Regions from separate parts of the Gottschalkia acidurici 9a genome, predicted to be linked through region 4. Evidence: a T-box and tRNA genes for the amino acid it is inferred to sense, from the RefSeq annotation. Region 4 holds a T-box; the other regions hold tRNA genes.

Region 1 (7,340 bases), 420 kb from region 4:
TTGAGTTAATTTTATGCTTTGTGAAAAATAGTTTGGCTTTAACAGTCCATCTTCCATAGAGTTCTTAATATCTTTTCCTCCTATTTCTTCTATTACACTTAATAATCCCTCTATGGTTGCATTCTTAAACTTATATTCATCATAATATGTGCTAAGTATCTTTACAAACTTTTCTTCTCCTACTTTTTGTTTTAGGTATTCGAAGAAAGCAGGTCCTTTTCTATATATAGTCTCTCCATAGTCACCCCAATTTCTAAACTGATCTACACTACTATTTACAGGAGAGTTATCCGACATATACATTGAATTTCTTATAGCATAGTCAATTCCATTTTCATGATTTTTTCCATATTGTTTTTCGAAGTAATAAGCGGTAGTGAATACTGTTAAAGATTCGTCTAGAAAAGGCTCCTTAAATTCATTATTTCCCACTGCTACATACCACCATTGGTGCATTGTCTCATGAACTGCAGCTTCTATTGTGAAGTTAACTCCCTCTTCTATGTTTATATCTCCTGGTTCCCAGTATCTTCCCATCTGTATTACCTGAGGATATTCCATAGCTCCTCCTGATAAAGGTGTTTCTGTTATTCTTAACTCATCATAAGGATATTTTCCTATTGTTTTATTCATAAACTTCATTGCCTTAGCTACTTCATCTAATACCATATCAGCTTCTCTACTATCCTTTTTGTCTTCTATAAGATAATAGTTACTAATTTTAATTCCATCTACTTCTGTAGTCTTTACTTTATATTCATTACTCATAATGATAACAAACTCTCTAACTTTTTCAGCCTTTATCGTTAGAGTTTTATTTTCTCCGTCTTCTTTCTCTCCTATTATACTACCTGTTGGAGCCACTACCATCTGCTTAGGTACAGTAAGATTTACATTATAATCTGAGACATCACTGTAGTTAGACTCTCCAATAGGGTGGAATGGGTTCTCATCCCATTTTTTATCTTTCTCATTATATATAGATAAGACGGGATACCAATTTGTTAGAGAGTATACTCCTTGTGAATAGTGAAGACGATGACTTCCCTCAGGAATTTTCATAGTGAATTCAATTTTTACATCTACCTTTTCACCTTTTTTTAATGGTTCCTTCATATTTATTTTCAATATTTGATTATTATCTGTATACTTAACTTCTTCACCATTAATATATACTTGTTTTACCTTAATATAACCCTTTATTTCTTCTCCTAATTCTTCTTCATCCATAAAGTACATACCACCTATAGCTGCTAATGTATCAGGGGACTTATAAGAATCTGGATAAAGATGAAATACCAAATCATTTAAGTCTGAATTATATGTATTGGTGAAAGTTACTTTTTGCTCTCCATCTACAGTATGATCATTAGTATTTAAAGTTATATTCAAATCATACTTAGTTATATTTTCTAAATCTACTGCAAACCCGAATTGAAAACTACTTAGCAATATTACTAAAACTAATATAGTTGATAAAAACCTTCTTTTGTTCATGATAAACCCCCTTATTTTTTATATACATTTCTATAATACCACAAGCCTCCTATAACTTCCAAAATATTTCTTATATTCCTATCAAAGTTTATATCTCTAAATTAGTTACGTTTATATAGCAAAATATTTTTAATATAAAGATTAAAGATATTTAAACTTATAGAAAAATATGAAAGGAAACATATTAGATTTGTTTTTATAAAGCAGAATGTATTTACTGTGTGCTGTCAAGCTCATGGAAAGTCAATAGATGCATTCAAGGTATCTATATTTAAGTAAGTTCTAATAATAAGGATTATCATAAATATTTAAATAAATTAGGTGGTTTTATAATAAGATGATATTTAAAGTAAGAAAAGTATTTCAATGTAAAAGATGTGAGTAAAAATAGCTTTAATAATTTTACTAATGTGCTTTATTTTATCTTTTAATTTTCATTTTTATAAGAAGTTGATATGTAAACCTATAATTAACGACCTTTTTAGTCTTGTAAAATAGCATTAAAAAGTATTTTTATAAAAAAATAAAACGTTGAAATATCAACGTTTTTCTTATTGGCGCACCCAGGAAGACTTGAACTCCCAACCTTCTGATTCGTAGTCAGACGCTCTATCCAGTTGAGCCATGGGTGCCTATAATGGAGGCGGCACCCAGATTTGAACTGGGGAATAAAGGTTTTGCAGACCTCTGCCTTACCACTTGGCTATGCCGCCATATATCTAGTTTATGGGGTGGATAGTGGGACTCGAACCCACGGTCTTCGGAACCACAATCCGACGCGTTAACCAACTACGCTATACCCACCATGCTTAAATAAAATTGGAGCGGGTGAAGGGAATCGAACCCTCGCAACTGGCTTGGAAGGCCAGGGCTCTACCACTGAGCTACACCCGCGCATTTTCTTAATCTATAATGTTTATTGGAGCGGAAGACGAGATTCGAACTCGCGACCCTCGCCTTGGCAAGGCGATGCTCTACCACTGAGCCACTTCCGCATATCATCATTGGTGGAGGAGACTGGATTCGAACCAGTGAAAGCGAAGCTAACGGATTTACAGTCCGTCCCCTTTGGCCAGCTCGGGAACTCCTCCTAGTTTTGAAACCTTGGAGCTGGTGAGAGGACTTGAACCCCCAACCTACTGATTACAAGTCAGTTGCTCTACCGATTGAGCCACACCAGCATATATAGTTTGTTTCTCATTCTTTAATAGAATATTTTTGGCGACCTGGAAGGGACTCGAACCCTCGACCTCCAGCGTGACAGGCTGGCATTCTAACCAACTGAACTACCAGGCCGCATTTTTTATTTACTTATGGTGGGCGCGACAGGGCTCGAACCTGTGACCCCCTGCTTGTAAGGCAGGTGCTCTCCCAGCTGAGCTACGCGCCCGTAATTTTATTACGAACTTCTGGGACTTTTTTGGTGACCCTACCGGGATTCGAACCCGGGTTACCGCCGTGAAAGGGCGGTGTCTTAACCGCTTGACCATAGGGCCGTCTGTTTAATTTGGTTGCGGGGACCGGATTTGAACCGATGACCTTCGGGTTATGAGCCCGACGAGCTGCCGCTGCTCCACCCCGCGTCGTTTTAGTTTAGAGTTTCTTGGTGCCGAGGACCGGAATCGAACCGGTACGATCTTTAAGGACCGCAGGATTTTAAGTCCTGTGCGTCTGCCAGTTCCGCCACCCCGGCAAATTGGCTCTCAGGGTGGGACTCGAACCCACAACCTACCGATTAACAGTCGGGTGCTCCACCGTTGAGCTACCTAAGAACATCATTTAGCAACGTCTTACTCTCCCAGGCGGTCTCCCACCAAGTACCATCAGCGCTGAAGGGCTTAACTTCTGTGTTCGGTATGGGAACAGGTGTGACCCCTTCGCTATCGTCACTAAATATTTGAAGATATTTCGTACCTTCAAAACTACACAGCGATTAGATTATTCTTTAATATATTGGTCAAGCCCTCGATCTATTAGTATCACTAAGCTGAAGACATTGCTGCCCTTACACCTGTGACCTATCTACCAGGTAGTCTTCCTGGGATCTTACTAGGTTAACCCTATGGGAAATCTTATCTTGAGGGAGACTTCGTACTTAGATGCCTTCAGCACTTATTCTTTCCAGACTTAGCTACTCAGCCATGCCGCTGGCGCGACAACTGATACACCAGAGGTCTGTTCATCCCGGTCCTCTCGTACTAGGGACAACTCCTCTCAAATTTCCTACGCCCACGACGGATAGGGACCGAACTGTCTCACGACGTTCTGAACCCAGCTCGCGTGCCTCTTTAATGGGCGAACAGCCCAACCCTTGGAACCTACTTCAGCTCCAGGATGAGACGAGCCGACATCGAGGTGCCAAACCTCCCCGTCGATGTGGACTCTTGGGGGAGATAAGCCTGTTATCCCCGGGGTAGCTTTTATCCGTTGAGCGATGGCCCTTCCACTCGGTGCCACCGGATCACTAAGTCCAACTTTCGTTCCTGCTCGACTTGTAGGTCTCGCAGTCAAGCTCCCTTCTGCCTTTACACTCTTCGTACGATTTCCGACCGTACTGAGGGAACCTTTGAGCGCCTCCGTTACTCTTTAGGAGGCGACCGCCCCAGTCAAACTGCCCAACTGACAGTGTCCTAAAACTGGTTTCACAGTTTCTAGTTAGAACTTCAGCATCATAAGGGTGGTATCCCAACGGTGACTCCACCAAAGCTGGCGCCCTGGTTTCTAAGTCTCCCACCTATCCTGTACATATGATACCAAAATTCAATATCAGCCTGCAGTAAAGCTCCACGGGGTCTTTCCGTCCTGTCGCGGGTAACCAGCATCTTCACTGGTACTACAATTTCACCGGATCTCTTGTTGAGACAGTGCCCAAATCGTTACGCCTTTCGTGCGGGTCGGAACTTACCCGACAAGGAATTTCGCTACCTTAGGACCGTTATAGTTACGGCCGCCGTTTACTGGGGCTTAAGTTCTGAGCTTCGCTTGCGCTAACTCTTCCCCTTAACCTTCCAGCACCGGGCAGGCGTCAGCCCCTATACTTCATCTTTCGATTTAGCAGAGACCTATGTTTTTGGTAAACAGTCGCTTGGGCCTATTCACTGCGGCTGGTTGCTGCTCCAGGTGTGCACCCTTCACAGCCTCCAGCACCCCTTCTCCCGAAGTTACGGGGTTATTTTGCCGAGTTCCTTAACAAGAGTTCTTCCGCTCGTCTTAGGATTCTCTCCTCGCCTACCTGTGTCGGTTTGCGGTACGGGTACCTATTTGCTCGATAGAAGCTTTTCTCGACAGTGTGGATTCAGTGACTTCGCTACTTATTTTCGCTCCCCATCACATCTCAGGATTGTTCTAGCGGATTTGCCTACCAGAACTCCCTACTTGCTTAGACGTACATAACCAACAGTACGCTTCACCTATCCTCCTGTGTCACTCCATTTCTCAAACGCATTTAGGTAGTACAGGAATCTCAACCTGTTGTCCATCGCCTACGACTTTTGTCCTCGGCTTAGGCCCCGACTTACCCTGAGTGGACGAGCCTTCCTCAGGAAACCTTAGGCTTTCGACGGGTGGGATTCTCACCCACCTTTCGCTACTCATGCCAACATTCTCTCTTGTATGCAGTCCACCACTCCTTACGGTATGACTTCTGCCCACATACAATGCTCCTCTACCGATGTTATACACATCCCATAGCTTCGGTGACAGATTTTAGCCCCGGTTATCTTCGGCGCAAGACCACTCGACCAGTGAGCTATTACGCACTCTTTGAATGAATGGCTGCTTCTAAGCCAACATCCTGGTTGTCTGTGTAGTCTTACATCCTTTACCACTTAATCTGTACTTTGGGACCTTAGCTGATGATCTGGGCTGTTTCCCTTTTGACTATGAATCTTATCACACATAGTCTGACTCCCGAGAATCATGAATGTGGTATTCGGAGTTTGATAGACTTTGGTAACGCATAGCGCCCCGCAGTCATTCAGTGCTCTACCCCCACTTCACTTTCTCGAGGCTAGCCCTAAAGCTATTTCGAGGAGAACCAGCTATATCCGGACTCGATTGGAATTTCACCCCTATCCACAGGTCATCCGGTAGCTTTTAAACGCTAATCGGTTCGGACCTCCGCGAGATTTTACTCTCGTTTCATCCTGCCCATGGATAGATCGTCCGGTTTCGGGTCTACGCCATACAACTTAATCGCCCTATTAAGACTCGGTTTCCCTTCGGCTTCGTTGCTTAACAACTTAACCTTGCTGCATAACGTAACTCGTTGGCCCGTTCTACAAAAAGTACGCGGTCGTTCATATAAAGAACTTCCACTGCTTGTAGACATAGGGTTTCAGGTTCTATTTCACTCCCCTCCCGGGGTTCTTTTCACCTTTCCCTCACGGTACTGCTTCACTATCGGTCACTAGGTAGTATTTAGCCTTGGGGGGTGGTCCCCCCTGCTTCCCACAAGGTTTCACGTGTCTCGTGGTACTCTGGATCATAACTTGGAGTTTTCTCGTTTCACCTAAAGGACTATCACCCTCTGTGGTGGAGCTTTCCAGCTCTCTTCGGTTACAATACCTCTCCGTTTGTGTTATGTCCGCAACCCCATAAGAGTAAACTCTCATGGTTTGGGCTCTTCCCCGTTCGCTCGCCGCTACTGAGGGAATCGATTTTTCTTTCTCCTCCTCAGGGTACTTAGATGTTTCAGTTCCCCTGGTCTGCTCCCATATACCTATGTATTCAGTATATGGTACTTGAGGTTTGCCTCAAGTGGGTTTCCCCATTCGGATATCTACGGATCAGTGTCTACTTGCGACTCCCCGTAGCTTTTCGCAGCTTATCGCGTCCTTCTTCAGCTCCTAGTGCCAAGGCATTCACCCTATGCCCTTACTAACTTGACCAGTTAGTAAGTAAATATCAAATAAGTTTGACATTCACTACTCAATTTATTATTGAGGTTTAATTTTCCTTAATATATTAATATATCTCGGTTAATTGTATTTTAATCTATTTCGCTGTGTAGTTTTCAAGGTACAATTTGTTTTAGACGCCATTTTATAAAGCATAGGTATCAGATGTTCTATCTGATCTATCTTTATAAGTGTTCTAAAACTTATTTGAGAGTTTTGGTCTCTCAAAATTAAACAGTAAAAAGCGTTTCTCCTTAGAAAGGAGGTGATCCAGCCGCACCTTCCGATACGGCTACCTTGTTACGACTTCACCCCAATCATCGATCCCACCTTCGACAGCTGCCTCCTTGCGGTTAGCTCACTGGCTTCGGGTGTTACCAACTCTCGTGGTGTGACGGGCGGTGTGTACAAGACCCGGGAACGTATTCACCGCGACATTCTGATCCGCGATTACTAGCAACTCCGGCTTCATGTAGGCGAGTTGCAGCCTACAATCCGAACTGTGATCGGCTTATTGAGATTCGCTCCACCTCGCGGTTTCGCTGCCCGTTGTACCGACCATTGTAGCACGTGTGTAGCCCAACATATAAGGGGCATGATGATTTGACGTCATCCCCACCTTCCTCCGATTTATCATCGGCAGTCCCTCTAGAGTGCCCAACTTAATGATGGCAACTAAAGGTAAGGGTTGCGCTCGTTGCGGGACTTAACCCAACATCTCACGACACGAGCTGACGACAACCATGCACCACCTGTCACCTCTGCCCCGAAGGGAGACTCTATCTCTAGAGTTGTCAGAGGGATGTCAAATGTTGGTAAGGTTCTTCGCGTTGCTTCGAATTAAACCACATGCTCCGCTGCTTGTGCGGGTCCCCGTCAATTCCTTTGAGTTTCAGTCTTGCGACCGTACTCCCCAGGCGGAGTGCTTAATGCGTTAGCTGCGGC
Region 2 (7,340 bases), 1.5 Mb from region 4:
ATATATATTCTAATAGAGATGATGCTAAACTGTACGTAAATGGCAAAGATACAGGATTACTAGTAAAAGATATTCATAACTTTGGCCCAATTCCTTTAGATGGATCCATAACCATACAGAGTAAAGCAACAGCAGAGAACGGGATAATAGAAAGTGATGAGAAAGTAGTAAATCATAGTACAAGCTACAAATTAAATTTAGAAGACAAAGAAAACTCAATTGAAGAAACATTGAATGAATTAGTATACAACTATGAAGTTGGGTTAGTAAATGCTATAAATTATAATGATTTTAGCTATGCATCACCTTATATACTAAAGGGAAGTAATCTATACAATGCCCAGCTTAAACTCATAAAGAATTTAAATGAACAAGGAATAAAGGAAGACTATATAAGCCATGAACTTATAAAAGTACAAAAAATTGATAACGCTAAATATTACCTTACGGTGTCTGAAAGTCACAAAGTGTATAAAGCTGATGGCGGTGAAAATATTGTTAAACATACATGGCAATATGACGTTCAGAAAGTTGGCGATAAATATTATTTAACTAACCTTAAGTAGGTTACCATAAGCATATTTAATTATAAGCATTTAGTTATCAAATGAAAATGCTAATAGAAAAATAAAAAATTCTTAATTAAGATAAAAGTAATAGGATAATGTTTAGGAATATAAAGAAGTTATGAGAGTAGGGATAAAGACCTATTCTCATAACTTCTTACTTTAATAAAGATTAAGACTTGATAAATAATATGGATAAAAATTTAGAAAAAGTATTGACATGATAGGTGAGATTTGATAAAGTAGTAAAAGCCGCCACGAGAGATGGCGAACAATAGAACTTTCTTAGAGATACTTAATGGAACTTAAAAGATAAATAAAAAAGTTTGAAAAAAGTGTTGACAAAGAAAAAGAAATCTGGTAAAGTAATAAGAGTCGCCACAAGAAAGCGACAAATAAAAACAAGAAGTGATAAAAAAGTTTAAAAAACTTCTTGACAAGAACTTAAAAGAATGTTAGAATAATAAAGCAGACTTTGGTCTTTGAAAATTAAACAGTAAAAAGCAAGTTAATTCCTAGAATTAATAACAAATGAAGCTCAACATCAAATAGAGCAGTCAGCAGAAGCTGAGACAGAAAACTTTTATTTTGAGAGTTTGATCCTGGCTCAGGATGAACGCTGGCGGCGTGCCTAACACATGCAAGTCGAGCGGGAAAGTCGTTACGGATCCTTCGGGTGAAAGAATGACTGGAGAGCGGCGGACGGGTGAGTAACGCGTGGGAAACCTTCCTTATACAAAGGGATAGCCTCGGGAAACCGGGATTAATACCTTATAAAACTCTAGCACCACATGGTGCATGAGTCAAAACTCCGGTGGTATAAGATGGTCCCGCGTCCCATTAGCTAGTTGGTGAGATAAAAGCTCACCAAGGCGACGATGGGTAGCCGGCCTGAGAGGGTGAACGGCCACACTGGAACTGAGACACGGTCCAGACTCCTACGGGAGGCAGCAGTGGGGAATATTGCACAATGGGGGAAACCCTGATGCAGCGACGCCGCGTGAGTGATGAAGGTCTTTGGGTCGTAAAACTCTGTCCTAAGGGAAGATAATGACGGTACCTTAGGAGGAAGCCCCGGCTAACTACGTGCCAGCAGCCGCGGTAATACGTAGGGGGCGAGCGTTATCCGGAATTATTGGGCGTAAAGGGTACGTAGGCGGCCAGATAAGTCAGGTGTGAAAGGCGTCGGCTCAACCGGCGTAAGCACTTGAAACTATTTGGCTTGAGTACAGGAGAGGAAAGTGGAATTCCTAGTGTAGCGGTGAAATGCGTAGATATTAGGAGGAACACCAGTGGCGAAGGCGACTTTCTGGACTGATACTGACGCTGAGGTACGAAAGCGTGGGGAGCGAACAGGATTAGATACCCTGGTAGTCCACGCCGTAAACGATGAGTGCTAGGTGTTGGGGGTCGAACCTCAGTGCCGCAGCTAACGCATTAAGCACTCCGCCTGGGGAGTACGGTCGCAAGACTGAAACTCAAAGGAATTGACGGGGACCCGCACAAGCAGCGGAGCATGTGGTTTAATTCGAAGCAACGCGAAGAACCTTACCAACATTTGACATCCCTCTGACAACTCTAGAGATAGAGTCTCCCTTCGGGGCAGAGGTGACAGGTGGTGCATGGTTGTCGTCAGCTCGTGTCGTGAGATGTTGGGTTAAGTCCCGCAACGAGCGCAACCCTTACCTTTAGTTGCCATCATTAAGTTGGGCACTCTAGAGGGACTGCCGATGATAAATCGGAGGAAGGTGGGGATGACGTCAAATCATCATGCCCCTTATATGTTGGGCTACACACGTGCTACAATGGTCGGTACAACGGGCAGCGAAACCGTGAGGTGGAGCGAATCTCAATAAGCCGATCACAGTTCGGATTGTAGGCTGCAACTCGCCTACATGAAGCCGGAGTTGCTAGTAATCGCGGATCAGAATGTCGCGGTGAATACGTTCCCGGGTCTTGTACACACCGCCCGTCACACCACGAGAGTTGGTAACACCCGAAGCCAGTGAGCTAACCGCAAGGAGGCAGCTGTCGAAGGTGGGATCGATGATTGGGGTGAAGTCGTAACAAGGTAGCCGTATCGGAAGGTGCGGCTGGATCACCTCCTTTCTAAGGAGAAACGCTTTTTACTGTTTAATTTTGAGAGACCAAAACTCTCAGAAATAGAAGTTACGAAGAAATCTTAGATTTCAGAGACGACTTTAGGTATGCGGGGGTGTAGCTCAGTTGGGAGAGCACCTGCCTTGCAAGCAGGGGGTCAGGAGTTCGAATCTCCTCATCTCCACCATAAAAACCTATAAGATGTTGTCGTAATTTCATTTGTACCTTGAAAACTACACAGCGAAATAGATTAAAATACAATTAACCGAGATATATTAATATATTAAGGAAAATTAAATCTCAATAATAAATTGAGTAGTGAATGTCAAACTTATTTGATATTTACTTACTAACTGGTCAAGTTAGTAAGGGCATAGGGTGAATGCCTTGGCACTAGGAGCTGAAGAAGGACGCGATAAGCTGCGAAAAGCTACGGGGAGTCGCAAGTAGACACTGATCCGTAGATATCCGAATGGGGAAACCCACTTGAGGCAAACCTCAAGTACCATATACTGAATACATAGGTATATGGGAGCAGACCAGGGGAACTGAAACATCTAAGTACCCTGAGGAAGAGAAAGAAAAATCGATTCCCTCAGTAGCGGCGAGCGAACGGGGAAGAGCCCAAACCATGAGAGTTTACTCTTATGGGGTTGCGGACATAACATAAACGGAGAGGTATTGTAACCGAAGAGAGCTGGAAAGCTCCACCACAGAGGGTGATAGTCCTTTAGGTGAAACGAGAAAACTCCAAGTTATGATCCAGAGTACCACGAGACACGTGAAACCTTGTGGGAAGCAGGGGGGACCACCCCCCAAGGCTAAATACTACCTAGTGACCGATAGTGAAGCAGTACCGTGAGGGAAAGGTGAAAAGAACCCCGGGAGGGGAGTGAAATAGAACCTGAAACCCTATGTCTACAAGCAGTGGAAGTTCTTTATATGAACGACCGCGTACTTTTTGTAGAACGGGCCAACGAGTTACGTTATGCAGCAAGGTTAAGTTGTTAAGCAACGAAGCCGAAGGGAAACCGAGTCTTAATAGGGCGATTAAGTTGTATGGCGTAGACCCGAAACCGGACGATCTATCCATGGGCAGGATGAAACGAGAGTAAAATCTCGCGGAGGTCCGAACCGATTAGCGTTTAAAAGCTACCGGATGACCTGTGGATAGGGGTGAAATTCCAATCGAGTCCGGATATAGCTGGTTCTCCTCGAAATAGCTTTAGGGCTAGCCTCGAGAAAGTGAAGTGGGGGTAGAGCACTGAATGACTGCGGGGCGCTATGCGTTACCAAAGTCTATCAAACTCCGAATACCACATTCATGATTCTCGGGAGTCAGACTATGTGTGATAAGATTCATAGTCAAAAGGGAAACAGCCCAGATCATCAGCTAAGGTCCCAAAGTACAGATTAAGTGGTAAAGGATGTAAGACTACACAGACAACCAGGATGTTGGCTTAGAAGCAGCCATTCATTCAAAGAGTGCGTAATAGCTCACTGGTCGAGTGGTCTTGCGCCGAAGATAACCGGGGCTAAAATCTGTCACCGAAGCTATGGGATGTGTATAACATCGGTAGAGGAGCATTGTATGTGGGCAGAAGTCATACCGTAAGGAGTGGTGGACTGCATACAAGAGAGAATGTTGGCATGAGTAGCGAAAGGTGGGTGAGAATCCCACCCGTCGAAAGCCTAAGGTTTCCTGAGGAAGGCTCGTCCACTCAGGGTAAGTCGGGGCCTAAGCCGAGGACAAAAGTCGTAGGCGATGGACAACAGGTTGAGATTCCTGTACTACCTAAATGCGTTTGAGAAATGGAGTGACACAGGAGGATAGGTGAAGCGTACTGTTGGTTATGTACGTCTAAGCAAGTAGGGAGTTCTGGTAGGCAAATCCGCTAGAACAATCCTGAGATGTGATGGGGAGCGAAAATAAGTAGCGAAGTCACTGAATCCACACTGTCGAGAAAAGCTTCTATCGAGCAAATAGGTACCCGTACCGCAAACCGACACAGGTAGGCGAGGAGAGAATCCTAAGACGAGCGGAAGAACTCTTGTTAAGGAACTCGGCAAAATAACCCCGTAACTTCGGGAGAAGGGGTGCTGGAGGCTGTGAAGGGTGCACACCTGGAGCAGCAACCAGCCGCAGTGAATAGGCCCAAGCGACTGTTTACCAAAAACATAGGTCTCTGCTAAATCGAAAGATGAAGTATAGGGGCTGACGCCTGCCCGGTGCTGGAAGGTTAAGGGGAAGAGTTAGCGCAAGCGAAGCTCAGAACTTAAGCCCCAGTAAACGGCGGCCGTAACTATAACGGTCCTAAGGTAGCGAAATTCCTTGTCGGGTAAGTTCCGACCCGCACGAAAGGCGTAACGATTTGGGCACTGTCTCAACAAGAGATCCGGTGAAATTGTAGTACCAGTGAAGATGCTGGTTACCCGCGACAGGACGGAAAGACCCCGTGGAGCTTTACTGCAGGCTGATATTGAATTTTGGTATCATATGTACAGGATAGGTGGGAGACTTAGAAACCAGGGCGCCAGCTTTGGTGGAGTCACCGTTGGGATACCACCCTTATGATGCTGAAGTTCTAACTAGAAACTGTGAAACCAGTTTTAGGACACTGTCAGTTGGGCAGTTTGACTGGGGCGGTCGCCTCCTAAAGAGTAACGGAGGCGCTCAAAGGTTCCCTCAGTACGGTCGGAAATCGTACGAAGAGTGTAAAGGCAGAAGGGAGCTTGACTGCGAGACCTACAAGTCGAGCAGGAACGAAAGTTGGACTTAGTGATCCGGTGGCACCGAGTGGAAGGGCCATCGCTCAACGGATAAAAGCTACCCCGGGGATAACAGGCTTATCTCCCCCAAGAGTCCACATCGACGGGGAGGTTTGGCACCTCGATGTCGGCTCGTCTCATCCTGGAGCTGAAGTAGGTTCCAAGGGTTGGGCTGTTCGCCCATTAAAGAGGCACGCGAGCTGGGTTCAGAACGTCGTGAGACAGTTCGGTCCCTATCCGTCGTGGGCGTAGGAAATTTGAGAGGAGTTGTCCCTAGTACGAGAGGACCGGGATGAACAGACCTCTGGTGTATCAGTTGTCGCGCCAGCGGCATGGCTGAGTAGCTAAGTCTGGAAAGAATAAGTGCTGAAGGCATCTAAGTACGAAGTCTCCCTCAAGATAAGATTTCCCATAGGGTTAACCTAGTAAGATCCCAGGAAGACTACCTGGTAGATAGGTCACAGGTGTAAGGGCAGCAATGTCTTCAGCTTAGTGATACTAATAGATCGAGGGCTTGACCAATATATTAAAGAATAATCTAATCGCTGTGTAGTTTTGAAGGTGCAAAACATCTTTAAAAAAGCAAAGAAATCCAGTGACGATAGCGAAGGGGTCACACCTGTTCCCATACCGAACACAGAAGTTAAGCCCTTCAGCGCTGATGGTACTTGGCGGGAGACTGCCTGGGAGAGTAAGACGTTGCTGGTTTTTATTCTTAGGTAGCTCAACGGTGGAGCACCCGACTGTTAATCGGTAGGTTGTGGGTTCGAGTCCCACCCTGAGAGCCATTTTTTGCCGGGGTGGCGGAACTGGCAGACGCACAGGACTTAAAATCCTGCGATCCTTAAAGATCGTACCGGTTCGATTCCGGTCCTCGGCACCAAAAAAATGTTATTATATTTAGTGACGATAGCGAAGGGGTCACACCTGTTCCCATACCGAACACAGAAGTTAAGCCCTTCAGCGCTAATGGTACTTGGTGGGAAACTGCCTGGGAGAGTAAGACGTTGCTAGATAACTATTATCGCGGGGTGGAGCAGCGGCAGCTCGTCGGGCTCATAACCCGAAGGTCATCGGTTCAAATCCGGTCCCCGCAACCAAAATATATAAACTAAAACATGAACTCAGCTTAAGGCTGAGTATTAACTTGGAAAAAATCAGTTTTACGAGTTGAATATGGCGGTGTAGCTCAGTTGGCTAGAGCATGCGGTTCATACCCGCAGTGTCAGCGGTTCAAATCCGTTCACCGCTACCATATAGATGGCCCTATGGTCAAGCGGTTAAGACACCGCCCTTTCACGGCGGTAACCCGGGTTCGAATCCCGGTAGGGTCACCAAAAAAGAAAATCCCAGAAATCCGTAATAAAATTACGGGCGCGTAGCTCAGCTGGGAGAGCACCTGCCTTACAAGCAGGGGGTCACAGGTTCGAGCCCTGTCGCGCCCACCAATATGGAGGAGTTCCCGAGCTGGCCAAAGGGGACGGACTGTAAATCCGTTAGCTTCGCTTTCACTGGTTCGAATCCAGTCTCCTCCACCAAAATATAATATGCGGGTGTAGCTCAGTGGTAGAGCCCTGGCCTTCCAAGCCAGTTGCGAGGGTTCGATTCCCTTCACCCGCTCCAAAAAACGAGTGCCTATAGCTCAGCTGGATAGAGCATCGGCCTTCTAAGCCGAGTGTCCGGGGTTCGAATCCCTGTAGGCACGCCAATAAATAATATATAACATGTTGGGGTATCGCCAAGTTGGTAAGGCACCAGATTTTGATTCTGGCATGCGTAGGTTCGAGTCCTGCTACCCCAGCCAGAAGTAAATATTTTGTGATCTATTAGCTCAGTCGGTAGAGCACCTGACTTTTAATCAGGGTGTCCCGCGTTCGAGTCGCGGATGGATCACCAATCCGGAGG
Region 3 (7,340 bases), 410 kb from region 4:
GCTCACTGGTCGAGTGGTCTTGCGCCGAAGATAACCGGGGCTAAAATCTGTCACCGAAGCTATGGGATGTGTATAACATCGGTAGAGGAGCATTGTATGTGGGCAGAAGTCATACCGTAAGGAGTGGTGGACTGCATACAAGAGAGAATGTTGGCATGAGTAGCGAAAGGTGGGTGAGAATCCCACCCGTCGAAAGCCTAAGGTTTCCTGAGGAAGGCTCGTCCACTCAGGGTAAGTCGGGGCCTAAGCCGAGGACAAAAGTCGTAGGCGATGGACAACAGGTTGAGATTCCTGTACTACCTAAATGCGTTTGAGAAATGGAGTGACACAGGAGGATAGGTGAAGCGTACTGTTGGTTATGTACGTCTAAGCAAGTAGGGAGTTCTGGTAGGCAAATCCGCTAGAACAATCCTGAGATGTGATGGGGAGCGAAAATAAGTAGCGAAGTCACTGAATCCACACTGTCGGGAAAAGCTTCTATCGAGCAAATAGGTACCCGTACCGCAAACCGACACAGGTAGGCGAGGAGAGAATCCTAAGACGAGCGGAAGAACTCTTGTTAAGGAACTCGGCAAAATAACCCCGTAACTTCGGGAGAAGGGGTGCTGGAGGCTGTGAAGGGTGCACACCTGGAGCAGCAACCAGCCGCAGTGAATAGGCCCAAGCGACTGTTTACCAAAAACATAGGTCTCTGCTAAATCGAAAGATGAAGTATAGGGGCTGACGCCTGCCCGGTGCTGGAAGGTTAAGGGGAAGAGTTAGCGCAAGCGAAGCTCAGAACTTAAGCCCCAGTAAACGGCGGCCGTAACTATAACGGTCCTAAGGTAGCGAAATTCCTTGTCGGGTAAGTTCCGACCCGCACGAAAGGCGTAACGATTTGGGCACTGTCTCAACAAGAGATCCGGTGAAATTGTAGTACCAGTGAAGATGCTGGTTACCCGCGACAGGACGGAAAGACCCCGTGGAGCTTTACTGCAGGCTGATATTGAATTTTGGTATCATATGTACAGGATAGGTGGGAGACTTAGAAACCAGGGCGCCAGCTTTGGTGAAGTCACCGTTGGGATACCACCCTTATGATGCTGAAGTTCTAACTAGAAACTGTGAAACCAGTTTTAGGACACTGTCAGTTGGGCAGTTTGACTGGGGCGGTCGCCTCCTAAAGAGTAACGGAGGCGCTCAAAGGTTCCCTCAGTACGGTCGGAAATCGTACGAAGAGTGTAAAGGCAGAAGGGAGCTTGACTGCGAGACCTACAAGTCGAGCAGGAACGAAAGTTGGACTTAGTGATCCGGTGGCACCGAGTGGAAGGGCCATCGCTCAACGGATAAAAGCTACCCCGGGGATAACAGGCTTATCTCCCCCAAGAGTCCACATCGACGGGGAGGTTTGGCACCTCGATGTCGGCTCGTCTCATCCTGGAGCTGAAGTAGGTTCCAAGGGTTGGGCTGTTCGCCCATTAAAGAGGCACGCGAGCTGGGTTCAGAACGTCGTGAGACAGTTCGGTCCCTATCCGTCGTGGGCGTAGGAAATTTGAGAGGAGTTGTCCCTAGTACGAGAGGACCGGGATGAACAGACCTCTGGTGTATCAGTTGTCGCGCCAGCGGCATGGCTGAGTAGCTAAGTCTGGAAAGAATAAGTGCTGAAGGCATCTAAGTACGAAGTCCCCCTCAAGATAAGATTTCCCATAGGGTTAACCTAGTAAGATCCCAGGAAGACTACCTGGTAGATAGGTCACAGGTGTAAGGGCAGCAATGTCTTCAGCTTAGTGATACTAATAGATCGAGGGCTTGACCAATATATTAAAGAATAATCTAATCGCTGTGTAGTTTTGAAGGTACGAAATATCTTCAAATATTTAGTGACGATAGCGAAGGGGTCACACCTGTTCCCATACCGAACACAGAAGTTAAGCCCTTCAGCGCTGATGGTACTTGGTGGGAGACCGCCTGGGAGAGTAAGACGTTGCTAAATGATGTTCTTAGGTAGCTCAACGGTGGAGCACCCGACTGTTAATCGGTAGGTTGTGGGTTCGAGTCCCACCCTGAGAGCCAATTTGCCGGGGTGGCGGAACTGGCAGACGCACAGGACTTAAAATCCTGCGGTCCTTAAAGATCGTACCGGTTCGATTCCGGTCCTCGGCACCAAGAAACTCTAAACTAAAACGACGCGGGGTGGAGCAGCGGCAGCTCGTCGGGCTCATAACCCGAAGGTCATCGGTTCAAATCCGGTCCCCGCAACCAAATTAGATGCTTATTAATACCATTATGGCGGTGTAGCTCAGTTGGCTAGAGCATGCGGTTCATACCCGCAGTGTCAGCGGTTCAAATCCGTTCACCGCTACCATGATGGCCCTATGGTCAAGCGGTTAAGACACCGCCCTTTCACGGCGGTAACCCGGGTTCGAATCCCGGTAGGGTCACCAAAAAAGTCCCAGAAGTTCGTAATAAAATTACGGGCGCGTAGCTCAGCTGGGAGAGCACCTGCCTTACAAGCAGGGGGTCACAGGTTCGAGCCCTGTCGCGCCCACCATAAGTAAATAAAAAATGCGGCCTGGTAGTTCAGTTGGTTAGAATGCCAGCCTGTCACGCTGGAGGTCGAGGGTTCGAGTCCCTTCCAGGTCGCCAAAAAAACATTCCATTAAAGAATGAAAAACAAACTATATGTGCTGGTGTGGCTCAATCGGTAGAGCAACTGACTTGTAATCAGTAGGTTGGGGGTTCAAGTCCTCTCACCAGCTCCATGAAACTATATATGCGGGTGTAGCTCAGTGGTAGAGCCCTGGCCTTCCAAGCCAGTTGCGAGGGTTCGATTCCCTTCACCCGCTCCAAGAAAACGAGTGCCTATAGCTCAGCTGGATAGAGCATCGGCCTTCTAAGCCGAGTGTCCGGGGTTCGAATCCCTGTAGGCACGCCAATAAATAAATATATAAGATGTTGTTGGGGTATCGCCAAGTTGGTAAGGCACCAGATTTTGATTCTGGCATGCGTAGGTTCGAGTCCTGCTACCCCAGCCAGAAGTAAATATTTTGTGATCTATTAGCTCAGTCGGTAGAGCACCTGACTTTTAATCAGGGTGTCCCGCGTTCGAGTCGCGGATGGATCACCAATCCGGAGGGGTACCGAAGTGGTCATAACGGGGCGGTCTTGAAAACCGTTAGGGTGCAAGCCCACGTGGGTTCGAATCCCACCTCCTCCGCCATAAAAAACATATAAAAACACTATAGAGAAGTACTCAAGAGGTCGAAGAGGCTCCCCTGCTAAGGGAGTAGGTCCTTCACGGGGCGCGAGGGTTCAAATCCCTCCTTCTCCGCCATAGGTGGGGGCCTTTAGCTCAGTTGGTTAGAGCGCCCGGCTCATAACCGGTAGGTCCGGGGTTCGAGTCCCTGAAGGCCCACCATATACATAGGGGTATAGTTCAGTTGGTAGAACGTCGGTCTCCAAAACCGAATGTCGTGGGTTCGAGTCCTGCTACCCCTGCCAATAGAATAATAATATATTTAATAATAAAGTCGGGGTGTAGCGCAGTTTGGTAGCGTACGTGGTTTGGGACCATGGGGCCGGGGGTTCGAGTCCCTCCACCCCGACCAGTAAAAAGATTAACATGTTTTTACTTAAAAGTCACTAAATAAAATGGGCCTGTAGCTCAGGTGGTTAGAGTGCACGCCTGATAAGCGTGAGGTCGATGGTTCGAGTCCATCCAGGCCCACCATGAAACGAATAAATGTTTTATAAGTAATAAACCTAGCAGAAATGTTAGGGCCTTTAGCTCAGTTGGTTAGAGCGCCCGGCTCATAACCGGTAGGTCCGGGGTTCGAGTCCCTGAAGGCCCACCAATTTGCCCAGATAGCTCAGTCGGTAGAGCAGGGGACTGAAAATCCCCGTGTCGGTGGTTCGATTCCGCCTCTGGGCACCAAATGTGTACATGTAGTATGATGGCCCTATGGTCAAGCGGTTAAGACACCGCCCTTTCACGGCGGTAACCCGGGTTCGAATCCCGGTAGGGTCACCAAAAAAGAAAATCCCAGAAATCCGTAAAATAATTACGGGCGCGTAGCTCAGCTGGGAGAGCACCTGCCTTACAAGCAGGGGGTCACAGGTTCGAGCCCTGTCGCGCCCACCATAAGTAAATAAAAAATGCGGCCTGGTAGTTCAGTTGGTTAGAATGCCAGCCTGTCACGCTGGAGGTCGAGGGTTCGAGTCCCTTCCAGGTCGCCAAAAAATATTCTATTAAAGAATGAGAAACAAACTATATACGCTGGTGTGGCTCAATCGGTAGAGCAACTGACTTGTAATCAGTAGGTTGGGGGTTCAAGTCCTCTCACCAGCTCCAAAGTTTCAAAATTAGGAGGAGTTCCCGAGCTGGCCAAAGGGGACGGACTGTAAATCCGTTAGCTTCGCTTTCACTGGTTCGAATCCAGTCTCCTCCACCAAAACATAATACGCGGGTGTAGCTCAGTGGTAGAGCCCTGGCCTTCCAAGCCAGTTGCGAGGGTTCGATTCCCTTCACCCGCTCCAAGAAAACGAGTGCCTATAGCTCAGCTGGATAGAGCATCGGCCTTCTAAGCCGAGTGTCCGGGGTTCGAATCCCTGTAGGCACGCCAAAAAATAAATATATAAGATGTTGTTGGGGTATCGCCAAGTTGGTAAGGCACCAGATTTTGATTCTGGCATGCGTAGGTTCGAGTCCTGCTACCCCAGCCAAGAATCTAAGTTTTAACTGAATTATTTTAGGTTAGAGCTTAAAGATGATTTAATTAAAATCCGGAGGGGTACCGAAGTGGTCATAACGGGGCGGTCTTGAAAACCGTTAGGGTGCAAGCCCACGTGGGTTCGAATCCCACCTCCTCCGCCATAAAAAACAATAAAAACACTATGGAGAAGTACTCAAGAGGTCGAAGAGGCTCCCCTGCTAAGGGAGTAGGTCCTTCACGGGGCGCGAGGGTTCAAATCCCTCCTTCTCCGCCATAAATGGGGGCCTTTAGCTCAGTTGGTTAGAGCGCCCGGCTCATAACCGGTAGGTCCGGGGTTCGAGTCCCTGAAGGCCCACCATAAAAAACAAATAAAGTCGGGGTGTAGCGCAGTTTGGTAGCGTACGTGGTTTGGGACCATGGGGCCGGGGGTTCGAGTCCCTCCACCCCGACCAATAAGAAAGTCAATGTATTTTTACTTAAAAGTCACTAAATAAAATGGGCCTGTAGCTCAGGTGGTTAGAGTGCACGCCTGATAAGCGTGAGGTCGATGGTTCGAGTCCATCCAGGCCCACCATAAAACGAATAAACGTTTTAAGTAATAAACCTAGCAGAAATGTTAGGGCCTTTAGCTCAGTTGGTTAGAGCGCCCGGCTCATAACCGGTAGGTCCGGGGTTCGAGTCCCTGAAGGCCCACCAATTTGCCCAGATAGCTCAGTCGGTAGAGCAGGGGACTGAAAATCCCCGTGTCGGTGGTTCGATTCCGCCTCTGGGCACCATATAGAAAAAACTTGTCTAAACAGCTTAGACAAGTTTTTTTATTTATCTTCATATTTAGCTATTAACCAAGACTAAAAACTATTTCTCTGACCAGATATGAAATATTATCATATATAATCTCACCATTTATTCTAATTAGAAAAATATTACTAGGAATATTATATTTCATATTATTAATATTCTTTAAAGATATATTTGTATCAGATAAGTCTATATATAGACACTCTTCACCAGTAGATAGCCTACCAGTCTTATACTGTATGTTTAGATTAAAGGCGCCATTAGGTACATTCCAATCTAGAGTAAAAAAATCTTCATAATAAAGCTGGGGAGGTAAATTAACTAGCTTGGTTTTTCCTTCTATATATAATAGCCTATCCTTAAAGATAAAAGAATCTTTTCTAATAGACAAATCAACGATTACTTCTTTAAAACTTAGTTCAAGTTCTAAATTATTTTTTGCATCAATAATATCGTAAATAGTTAATAACTTCGGTAAGTAAAAGATATCATCATAGTTATGATTAAGTATAGTCTTTCTTATAGATGGATTTTTTGAAGTAGTATAAACCTTGTAAAGTTCAACGCTTTCTTTTCCTGAAATAGTATCTTTTCTAAAAATACCTAAAGATTTTTCAACTGTTTTAAGCTTACAGTCACTAAGTCCAAGCATAGTTTTGTTTTTTCTGACTAATTTAAGTATATCTAAGTGATTAATCATAGAAATATTACTATCAATATTATGATAAGTTAATCTATTTTTTATGAAGGGGATATCAAAAGTACTACCATTATAGGTAATAATATGTTCAAAGTTATTTAATAGTTCTGTAAGTGAAACTAACAACTCTTTTTCTTCACTAGTACTTTCAGCAAATAATTGTGTTATATATACATTATGATTTTCTACGCACAACATTCCTATTAAAATTATGTGGTTATATCTACTACTCAGACCAGTAGTTTCTATATCTAAAAAACAAAAATTAGTATCGCCTAAAGTATCTTTTAAATCATTAGGAATATAAATATCATTTCTAAGATCGTTCTTAAATATTTTCATATTAAAATCCTTTCTACAATTTAATTGTCTAGTAATATTAGTAATATAAAAACTTATATAAAGATTAACATATGTGACCATACATCACAAGTATAGAGATATAGAAAAGTCAAAACAATTTCACTTATAGCGTAATATATGTTAAAATTATAGACATATAGCATAAATAAAAAGGAGTATATAAATAATAAATGAAAGAAAAAAACTAATATAAAAGAATTAAAAAAGGTAGTAAAAAATATACTCAAAGAGAATAAGAATAAAGATACTCAAACAAATATAGATATAATAAAAAGTATTTTAGTCTATATAAGTAAAATTATCTTGATTATAATTCAATTTAACGATAGAGATATTTCAAATATAATAAAATTAAGTGAAAATAATATTGAGGAAGATTATGAGTACATATTTAAAGGCATAGACAAAAAACATGATTATAGACATTACTTAAATGAAGATAACAAGTTAGATATTATTAGGATATTAGTTCAAATAGATAGTAAAGCTATCAAAGATTTTTCAATAGGTGAGATATATGAAAATTTTACTACTAGCAAAGAAAAAAAGCTATTAGGACAGGTATATACTCCTAAAAATATAGTTGAATACATGGTTTCTATAACTATAAATGATAAAGATATTATCAACAATCCATATTTTAAAATAATAGATCCTGCATGCGGTGGGGGATATTTTCTTATAGAAGCATATAAAAAAATAAAACAGATAATGTACGAAAATTATGATAAAATTATAATAAGAAATAGAGAAACAGAGAGGAAACTCAATGAGGATGGTATTCATAA
Region 4 (7,340 bases):
AAAACTTTAATATTATGAGTGAAAAGTTAGAAGAAACTATAGGAGAACTTCAAGATAATAACACTAAAATGAAAGCTATACTTACAAGTATGTTAAATGGCGTAATAGCTTTAGATAATATGAATAGAATTATACTGATGAATCCAGCAGCGGAAGAAATGTTTGGAGTTACAGAAGATATCATTAAAGGGAAGCATATAATCGAAGTAATAAGAAATGAAGAATTAGGAGAGTTTGTAAAAGGTCTAATAGCAAATAATAGATCTATAGATAGTGAGATAGAGATATACACACCTGAATACAAAATATTAAGCTTCCATTCTAACTTAATTAGACTTGGAAACGATCCTAATAAAATAATAGGTGTTGTTATAATATTACAGGATATAACGGATATAAGAAAATTAGAAAATATGAGAAAAGACTTTGTTGCAAATGTATCTCATGAACTTAAGACTCCACTTACTTCAATAAAAGGATTTGTAGAAACCTTAAAATCTGGAGCAGCAGAGAATCCAAAGATAAGAGATAAATTTTTAGATATTTTAGATATAGAAGCTAATAGATTAACTTATTTAATACAAGACCTACTCACACTTTCTGAAATCGAGAATAAAAATACACTTAAAGAAGATGAAAAAATAAATATTCAAGACAATATAGATCAAGTACTAGAAATGCTTGAAGAATTAGCAAAGAAAAAAGGCATAGAAATAGTAAAAAATATAAGTGACAAATTACCAGATATATACGGTGATATAGGATGGTTTAAACAAATGATTATAAATCTAGTGGATAACGGAATAAAATATACACCTGAGAATGGAATTATAAAAATAAATGCATATAATGATAAGGTTAATCTCTATATAGAAGTTTCAGATACAGGTATAGGAATAGATAAAGAGCATCTTCCAAGACTATTTGAGAGATTTTATAGAGTAGATAAAGCAAGAACAAGACAGGTTGGAGGAACAGGTTTGGGGCTTGCAATAGTTAAGCATATAGTGTTATCATTTAATGGATACGTAGATGTGAAAAGTGAATTAAACAAAGGAACAAAATTTACTATAACAATTCCTTTAAATAAGGTGACACATAAATAAAGGGGTGATTTAATGCTAACTACAGAACAAAAATTGATATGTACACTATGTCACTTAAGTCTCTTTATAAGCTTGCCAGTAATAGTCCCACTAATTGTACTAGTAGTGTCTAATAGCCAATTTGTGAAACAACAAGCAAAAGAAGCATTAGCTTTTCAAATAGGACTAATAATTATGGGTATTGTAGGAGGTGTATTAACGCTTTTAATAGTAGGTATTTTTATATTAATAGCTGTTGGAATAGCTGGGATAGTGTTACCTATAGTAGCAGTAGTAAAAATATCTGATAATATAGATTATTCTTATCCTATAAGTGGAAAATTTGTAAGGGGCTAAACGTGAGCACTATTGATATTTTAATATTAATAGTGCCTTTATTATTTAAAAGAGACTTATTAAATAGTCGATATAAAATAACTTAACGAGAGGATGACTTTTATGGATCTTTTTGAATATACGGCTAATAAAAACTTGGAGAGAATGGCTCCTCTCGCAGATAGAATGAGACCAACTACTCTAGAAGAATATACTGGCCAAGATCATATAGTGGGGAAAGGCAAATTGTTATATAGAGCTATAAAAGCTGATAAAATAAGTTCGATAATTCTATATGGCCCGCCGGGTACTGGAAAAACAACGTTAGCTAAGATTATAGCAAATACAACTCAAATGAAATTTGAACAACTAAATGCAGTTACATCAGGAATAAAAGACATAAGAGAAGTGATCGAAAAATCTAAAGAAAAGTTAGGTATGTATAACGAAAGGACTATACTATTTATAGATGAGATACATAGATTTAATAAGAGTCAACAGGATGCACTTCTTCCGTATGTCGAGAATGGTACTTTAATTTTAATAGGTGCTACTACTGAAAATCCATATTTTGAGGTAAATAAAGCACTTATTTCAAGATCGATGATATTTAAATTAGAGCCATTATCTAATGAAGATATAAAAAAGGTAATATTAACTGCCTTAGATGACAAAGATAAAGGGCTTGGGAGCTTCAATATAAATATAGATCCTGATGCACTGAAACATTTAACAGATATCTCTAATGGTGATGCAAGAATTGCTTTAAATGGATTAGAACTTGGTGTTTTAACTACAGATCCAAATGAAAAAGGAATTATAAATATAACACTAGATATCATACAAGAGTGTGTTCAACAAAGGGCAATAAAGTATGAAAAAAATGGTGACGAACATTATGATACGGTATCAGCATTTATAAAAAGTATGAGGGGGTCAGATCCAGATGCTACACTCTATTGGCTAGCTAAAATGCTATATGCAGGAGAAGATCCTAAGTTTATAGCTAGGAGGATAATAATAAGTGCTTCAGAGGACGTCGGGAATGCAGATCCACAAGCACTTAGTATAGCTACATCTGCATTTGATGCGGTAAACTTTATAGGTATGCCAGAGGGTAGAATAATACTAGCTCAAGCAGCAGTATATATAGCATGTGCACCTAAAAGCAACTCAAGTTATGTAGGAATAGATAAAGCACTTAATGATATAAAAAATATTCAAACAGGAAAAGTACCGGCTCACTTAAGAGATGCTCACTATAGTGGATCATCTAACTTTGGAAATGGAAAGGGATATTTATATCCTCATAATTATGAAGATGGATTTATAAAACAACAATACTTACCAGATAACATGGTAGGAGCAAAGTATTATGAACCAACAAATAATGGATATGAAAAGGTTATAATGGAAAGACTAAAATATATAAGAGAATAAGCTAAACTCATTGACAAAAAAGATAATGCATAATATAATTACTAATTAATATGAAAAATATTAAATAATAAGACTATGAAGAGAAGAGTAGGTATAGAGGAAATTAAAGCGAGTCGGTGATGGTGTAAGTCCGATATGGAACCTATATTGAAGAACATCTCAGAGTTTCTAACCGAAATCTTTTAAGAGAGTAGACTTAGACGGATTCACACCGTTAATCAGTGAGCAGTATAAAAAGTACTGTTTTTTAAGTGGTCTTTATGACAAATTGGGTGGTACCGCGAAAATAGCCTTTCGTCCCTTTGTGGATGAAGGCTTTTATTTTTTTGCAAAGAAAATATAAAAAATACATAGGAGGAAAAGTATATGAAATCAACTCTAGTTAAACAAATATATAGAGAAACTGATAAATATTTAAACCAAACAGTTACTATATCAGGGTGGATAAGAACTATAAGGGATTCAAAAAACTTTGGTTTTATCGAATTAAATGATGGTAGTTTCTTTAAAAATATTCAGATAGTATATGACAATACTTTAGATAACTTTGATGAAATATCTAAATTACCAATAAGTACGGCTATAATAGTAGAGGGAAATTTAGTTGAAACACCAGGAGCTAAACAACCATTTGAAATAAAAGCAACTAAGGTAGAAATAGAAGGTTTATCTACTCACGACTATCCTTTACAAAAGAAAAGACACTCATTAGAATATTTAAGAACTATAGCACACTTGAGACCAAGAAGTAATACTTTCGCTGCAGTTTTTAGAGTACGTTCACTAGCGGCATATGCAATACATAAGTTCTTTCAAGATAGAGGGTTCTTGTATGTACACACTCCAATAATAACTGGTAGTGATGCAGAAGGTGCTGGAGATATGTTTAGAGTTTCCACTTTAGATTTATCTAACGTACCTAAAAATAAAGAAGGAGAAGTAGACTTCTCAAAAGATTTCTTCGGAAAAGAAACACACTTAACAGTAAGTGGTCAGCTAGAAGGAGAGTCTTATGCTCAAGCGTTCAGAAATATATATACATTTGGACCAACTTTTAGATCAGAAAACTCAAATACTTCTAGACATGCAGCTGAATTTTGGATGATAGAACCAGAGATTGCATTTGCAGACTTAGAAGATAATATGGAACTAGCAGAAGATATGTTAAAATATATAATTAGCTACGTACTAGAAAATGCACCAGAAGAGATGGAATTCTTTAACTCTTTCATAGACAAAGGACTTATAGAGAGATTAACTAATATAGTTAACTCAGACTTTGAACGTATAACTTATACGAAAGCTGTAGAAATACTTGAAAAAGTAAAAGGTAAGTTTGAATATGATGTAGAATGGGGAGTAGACTTACAAACGGAGCATGAAAGATATCTAACAGAAGAGGTATTTAAAAAACCAGTATTTGTTACAGATTATCCTAAAGATATAAAAGCATTCTATATGAAGCTGAATGATGATAACAAAACAGTTGCAGCTATGGATCTTTTAGTGCCAGGTATAGGTGAAATAATAGGTGGAAGTCAAAGGGAAGAGAGCTTAGAAAAATTAGAAAGTAAAATGAAAGAACAAGGAATGAAAACAGAGGAATACTGGTGGTATTTAGATTTAAGAAAATTTGGTACGACTAGACATTCTGGATTTGGGCTAGGATTTGAAAGGGCAATAATGTACATGACAGGTATGACGAATATAAGAGATGTAATTCCTTTTTCAAGAACAGTAAAATCAGCTGAATTTTAATCATAGAAGATAATATATAATTATAAGGAGGAGAACAAATGAAACTTTATCAACAATGGGAAGAAATAGCAAGTGAAGAAAGAAGTCAAGAAGGATATAATGAGTTTTGGGAGAACTACTTTTTAAAAGAAAAAGATGTATATAAAATAATATTAGGTGAAAAAGAAAATGTAATAAGTGGAAAAGTAAGTGATTTATCTAATAAGTATGGAATGGATAGTGTTACATTCTCAGGATTTTTAGATGGTATTAATACTAGCTTAGATCAAGAAGTTAATCTTGAAGATTTAGAAGAAGATACAGAAATAAAGTTAGATATAGACTTCGAAAAATTATACTTTAATATGCAAGATGCGAAAGCAGATTGGTTATACGGATTGCCAGAATGGGAAGATATATTAACAGAAGAAAGAAGAAAAGAATTAACTAAAGAATATAGACAATCAAAAATTGTAAGAGTAGAAAAGATAGGAAGAAACGACCCTTGTTCATGTGGAAGCGGAAAAAAATATAAGAAATGTTGTGGAAAATAAAAAATTAAATATATAAATAATTTATGAAAAATAAACCTTGAGTTATCTGCTCAAGGTTTATACTATTATAATAATGAAGAAAACATTTTGCATAAAAAAGTGATATAATCTAGTATAATATTAGGGTTAAATATTTCATTTGAAAAAATTTTGGAGTTGATAATCTTGAGTAAAATTCTTATACAAACAATGATATTAACAGCTATTATACATATCATAGACACATTGTCATACTCTGTTAGGTTAAATTCTGTGAAAAGCAAACAATACATACTTTCTACATCTCTATTTAATATATTTGTACTATTCTCTAGAACTGCAAATACATTTTTATCACCACTAATAGGTGCTATAGTTGGTCTAGCTATGGCAGAAAAAATAAATCCTATAACTGAAATAAGACTTATAATATTTTCGGCAACAATAGGAACAATTATAGGAACTATGTTAATACCAACATTTTTGAAGATATTTAGTATAGCAGTATCAAAGTTAGAGGTATCAGGCTCTATTCCTTTACTTATGATAAAATCTTTAAGTGTAAATAATATAAAAAAAGCAGCTCAAAAGGCTACACTACCTAAAAAAAGTATGATTACGAGATTAAGTATAAAAAATATACCTAAAGGACTGTTACTGATAAATACTTTCATAACAGGAATATATACAATAGGAATACTAGCCTCATTTTATGCTGCATTATTCGTTTCTCCTGAGAAAAGACTAGCAGTATCAGCTTCATCAGGAATGGTAAATGGAGTAGCTACTATACTTTTAACTATATTTGTAGATCCTAAAGCAGCTATAATAACAGAACAATCTATAAAAGGAGAAAGAGGATATCAGGATGTGAAGACATTAACTATACTTCTAATGGGATCTAAACTGTTAGGAACTATTATAGGTCAACTTTTACTCTTGCCAAGTGTAAGATTTCTAGCTTGGATATATAGCTAGTAATAAAAGTAAACTAAGATATTTTATAATATAAACTTTACTGTTACATAAAGATTAAGAACCAAATTATGTCTTTTAAAGTATATTGATATATAAATATATTTTAAAGGAGTGTATATGATGAAACACGTGACAATAGTAGAAGGTCATGGATATTCAACTCTAAAAGATAAAGTAAATGAATGGATGTCTGAAAATGAATCACAAATATTAGAAATGGTAGCTGTAGAATATGAGCAACATGGAGAGATTTATTTAGCAAGAATAACATATGAAGAAAAGTGATTAAGCAGTCTTTCCTGAAGACTGCTTTTTCGTCATTAAATACCAATATACTTGTTATATGTAACATGATTATAATAATTATTGAGCCAAAAATATGATAAGATAAAAAACGAAGGGGGAAAGCAAATGAAAAAAACATATCAAAAAATATTAACATTTACACTAATATTGTCTTTGATTACATCTACAATATTATTAGTAAAGCAAGATGATAGTATGGCCTATAGTGGAAAGTTCAACATGACATATCTATACGGTAACAACTCAGAAACGTACTTAAAAAACATAGAATCTACTAATGACTCTTTAAGTATGGTTTCTCCAAGTTACTTCGATATAAACCCAGATGGAACATTAAACTTAGTGAATGTAGACACAAATTTTATAAAAACATTGAATAAAAAAGGTATAAAAGTAATGCCATTCTTAAGTAATCACTGGGACAGAGAAGTCGGAAGAGCAGCATTAAGAAATAGACAAGTTTTAGCAGAACAAATAGTACAAGCTATAGAAAAATATAACTTAGACGGTATAAATGTTGATATAGAAAATGTAACAGCAGAAGATAAAGACGAATTTACGGATTTAGTGAAGCTATTAAAAGAAAAACTTCCAAAAGGAAAAGAGGTATCAGTTGCTGTAGCAGCTAACCCAAATGGATATACGGCAGGATGGCACGGCTCATATGATTATGAAAAACTAGCACAATATTCAGACTACTTAATAATTATGGCATATGATGAAAGTTATAATGGTTCACCTTCTGGTCCGGTAGCTAGCTACTCTTTTGTTGAGAAATCAATCAAGTACTTACTAAATAAAGGAATTAGCCCTAAGAAAATAGTTCTAGGAATGCCTTTCTACGGTAGATATTGGAATGACTCAGACCCACAGATACAAGGGAATGCTCTTCAACAAACTGCTGCTGAGAATTTAGCAAATAAAT

Evidence for each region. A T-box is a leader RNA that pairs with one kind of tRNA and senses whether it is charged. The one in region 4 lies ahead of asnS (asparagine--tRNA ligase), so its partner is inferred to be a tRNA-Asn.
Region 1: it has a tRNA-Asn gene. The T-box ahead of asnS (asparagine--tRNA ligase) is inferred to sense a tRNA for this amino acid. The anticodon was not compared.
Region 2: it has a tRNA-Asn gene. The T-box ahead of asnS (asparagine--tRNA ligase) is inferred to sense a tRNA for this amino acid. The anticodon was not compared.
Region 3: it has a tRNA-Asn gene. The T-box ahead of asnS (asparagine--tRNA ligase) is inferred to sense a tRNA for this amino acid. The anticodon was not compared.

What each region holds. Positions count from the first base shown of each region.
Region 1 covers NC_018664.1:992,843-1,000,182, reverse strand. The annotation lists gene CURI_RS04525 (M1 family metallopeptidase) at 1-1,497, opposite strand, end outside; tRNA gene CURI_RS04520 (tRNA-Arg) at 2,053-2,129, opposite strand; tRNA gene CURI_RS04515 (tRNA-Cys) at 2,136-2,210, opposite strand; tRNA gene CURI_RS04510 (tRNA-His) at 2,225-2,301, opposite strand; tRNA gene CURI_RS04505 (tRNA-Gly) at 2,318-2,391, opposite strand; tRNA gene CURI_RS04500 (tRNA-Gly) at 2,418-2,492, opposite strand; tRNA gene CURI_RS04495 (tRNA-Tyr) at 2,503-2,588, opposite strand; tRNA gene CURI_RS04490 (tRNA-Thr) at 2,603-2,678, opposite strand; tRNA gene CURI_RS04485 (tRNA-Asp) at 2,717-2,793, opposite strand; tRNA gene CURI_RS04480 (tRNA-Val) at 2,812-2,887, opposite strand; tRNA gene CURI_RS04475 (tRNA-Glu) at 2,919-2,993, opposite strand; tRNA gene CURI_RS04470 (tRNA-Met) at 3,006-3,080, opposite strand; tRNA gene CURI_RS04465 (tRNA-Leu) at 3,102-3,190, opposite strand; tRNA gene CURI_RS04460 (tRNA-Asn) at 3,195-3,269, opposite strand; rRNA gene rrf (5S ribosomal RNA) at 3,275-3,391, opposite strand; rRNA gene CURI_RS04450 (23S ribosomal RNA) at 3,451-6,386, opposite strand; rRNA gene CURI_RS04445 (16S ribosomal RNA) at 6,654-7,340, opposite strand, start outside.
Region 2 covers NC_018664.1:3,016,212-3,023,551, reverse strand. The annotation lists gene CURI_RS14435 (TcaA 3rd/4th domain-containing protein) at 1-566, shown strand, start outside; rRNA gene CURI_RS14430 (16S ribosomal RNA) at 1,151-2,675, shown strand; tRNA gene CURI_RS14425 (tRNA-Ala) at 2,778-2,853, shown strand; rRNA gene CURI_RS14420 (23S ribosomal RNA) at 3,022-5,957, shown strand; rRNA gene rrf (5S ribosomal RNA) at 6,027-6,143, shown strand; tRNA gene CURI_RS14410 (tRNA-Asn) at 6,149-6,223, shown strand; tRNA gene CURI_RS14405 (tRNA-Leu) at 6,230-6,318, shown strand; rRNA gene rrf (5S ribosomal RNA) at 6,335-6,451, shown strand; tRNA gene CURI_RS14395 (tRNA-Met) at 6,461-6,535, shown strand; tRNA gene CURI_RS14390 (tRNA-Met) at 6,614-6,690, shown strand; tRNA gene CURI_RS14385 (tRNA-Glu) at 6,698-6,772, shown strand; tRNA gene CURI_RS14380 (tRNA-Val) at 6,808-6,883, shown strand; tRNA gene CURI_RS14375 (tRNA-Tyr) at 6,888-6,973, shown strand; tRNA gene CURI_RS14370 (tRNA-Gly) at 6,985-7,058, shown strand; tRNA gene CURI_RS14365 (tRNA-Arg) at 7,067-7,143, shown strand; tRNA gene CURI_RS14360 (tRNA-Gln) at 7,164-7,239, shown strand; tRNA gene CURI_RS14355 (tRNA-Lys) at 7,256-7,331, shown strand; tRNA gene CURI_RS14350 (tRNA-Ser) at 7,336-7,340, shown strand, end outside.
Region 3 covers NC_018664.1:1,006,024-1,013,363, forward strand. The annotation lists rRNA gene CURI_RS04545 (23S ribosomal RNA) at 1-1,796, shown strand, start outside; rRNA gene rrf (5S ribosomal RNA) at 1,856-1,972, shown strand; tRNA gene CURI_RS04555 (tRNA-Asn) at 1,978-2,052, shown strand; tRNA gene CURI_RS04560 (tRNA-Leu) at 2,057-2,145, shown strand; tRNA gene CURI_RS04565 (tRNA-Met) at 2,167-2,241, shown strand; tRNA gene CURI_RS04570 (tRNA-Met) at 2,268-2,344, shown strand; tRNA gene CURI_RS04575 (tRNA-Glu) at 2,349-2,423, shown strand; tRNA gene CURI_RS04580 (tRNA-Val) at 2,455-2,530, shown strand; tRNA gene CURI_RS04585 (tRNA-Asp) at 2,549-2,625, shown strand; tRNA gene CURI_RS04590 (tRNA-Thr) at 2,666-2,741, shown strand; tRNA gene CURI_RS04595 (tRNA-Gly) at 2,755-2,828, shown strand; tRNA gene CURI_RS04600 (tRNA-Arg) at 2,838-2,914, shown strand; tRNA gene CURI_RS04605 (tRNA-Gln) at 2,939-3,014, shown strand; tRNA gene CURI_RS04610 (tRNA-Lys) at 3,031-3,106, shown strand; tRNA gene CURI_RS04615 (tRNA-Ser) at 3,111-3,199, shown strand; tRNA gene CURI_RS04625 (tRNA-Ile) at 3,321-3,397, shown strand; tRNA gene CURI_RS04630 (tRNA-Trp) at 3,405-3,480, shown strand; tRNA gene CURI_RS04635 (tRNA-Pro) at 3,511-3,587, shown strand; tRNA gene CURI_RS04640 (tRNA-Ile) at 3,633-3,709, shown strand; tRNA gene CURI_RS04645 (tRNA-Ile) at 3,757-3,833, shown strand; tRNA gene CURI_RS04650 (tRNA-Phe) at 3,838-3,913, shown strand; tRNA gene CURI_RS04655 (tRNA-Glu) at 3,935-4,009, shown strand; tRNA gene CURI_RS04660 (tRNA-Val) at 4,045-4,120, shown strand; tRNA gene CURI_RS04665 (tRNA-Asp) at 4,139-4,215, shown strand; tRNA gene CURI_RS04670 (tRNA-Thr) at 4,255-4,330, shown strand; tRNA gene CURI_RS04675 (tRNA-Tyr) at 4,345-4,430, shown strand; tRNA gene CURI_RS04680 (tRNA-Gly) at 4,442-4,515, shown strand; tRNA gene CURI_RS04685 (tRNA-Arg) at 4,525-4,601, shown strand; tRNA gene CURI_RS04690 (tRNA-Gln) at 4,626-4,701, shown strand; tRNA gene CURI_RS04695 (tRNA-Ser) at 4,764-4,852, shown strand; tRNA gene CURI_RS04700 (tRNA-Ser) at 4,875-4,965, shown strand; tRNA gene CURI_RS04705 (tRNA-Ile) at 4,973-5,049, shown strand; tRNA gene CURI_RS04710 (tRNA-Pro) at 5,067-5,143, shown strand; tRNA gene CURI_RS04715 (tRNA-Ile) at 5,189-5,265, shown strand; tRNA gene CURI_RS04720 (tRNA-Ile) at 5,311-5,387, shown strand; tRNA gene CURI_RS04725 (tRNA-Phe) at 5,392-5,467, shown strand; gene CURI_RS14950 (ribonuclease H-like domain-containing protein) at 5,530-6,531, opposite strand; gene CURI_RS04735 (N-6 DNA methylase family protein) at 6,856-7,340, shown strand, end outside.
Region 4 covers NC_018664.1:1,415,500-1,422,839, forward strand. The annotation lists gene pnpS (two-component system histidine kinase PnpS) at 1-1,106, shown strand, start outside; gene CURI_RS06635 (DUF4870 domain-containing protein) at 1,119-1,442, shown strand; gene CURI_RS06640 (AAA family ATPase) at 1,545-2,861, shown strand; T-box leader at 2,928-3,166, shown strand; gene asnS (asparagine--tRNA ligase) at 3,228-4,619, shown strand; gene CURI_RS06650 (SEC-C metal-binding domain-containing protein) at 4,658-5,152, shown strand; gene CURI_RS06655 (lipid II flippase Amj family protein) at 5,318-6,109, shown strand; gene CURI_RS15780 (hypothetical protein) at 6,230-6,394, shown strand; gene CURI_RS06660 (S-layer homology domain-containing protein) at 6,521-7,340, shown strand, end outside.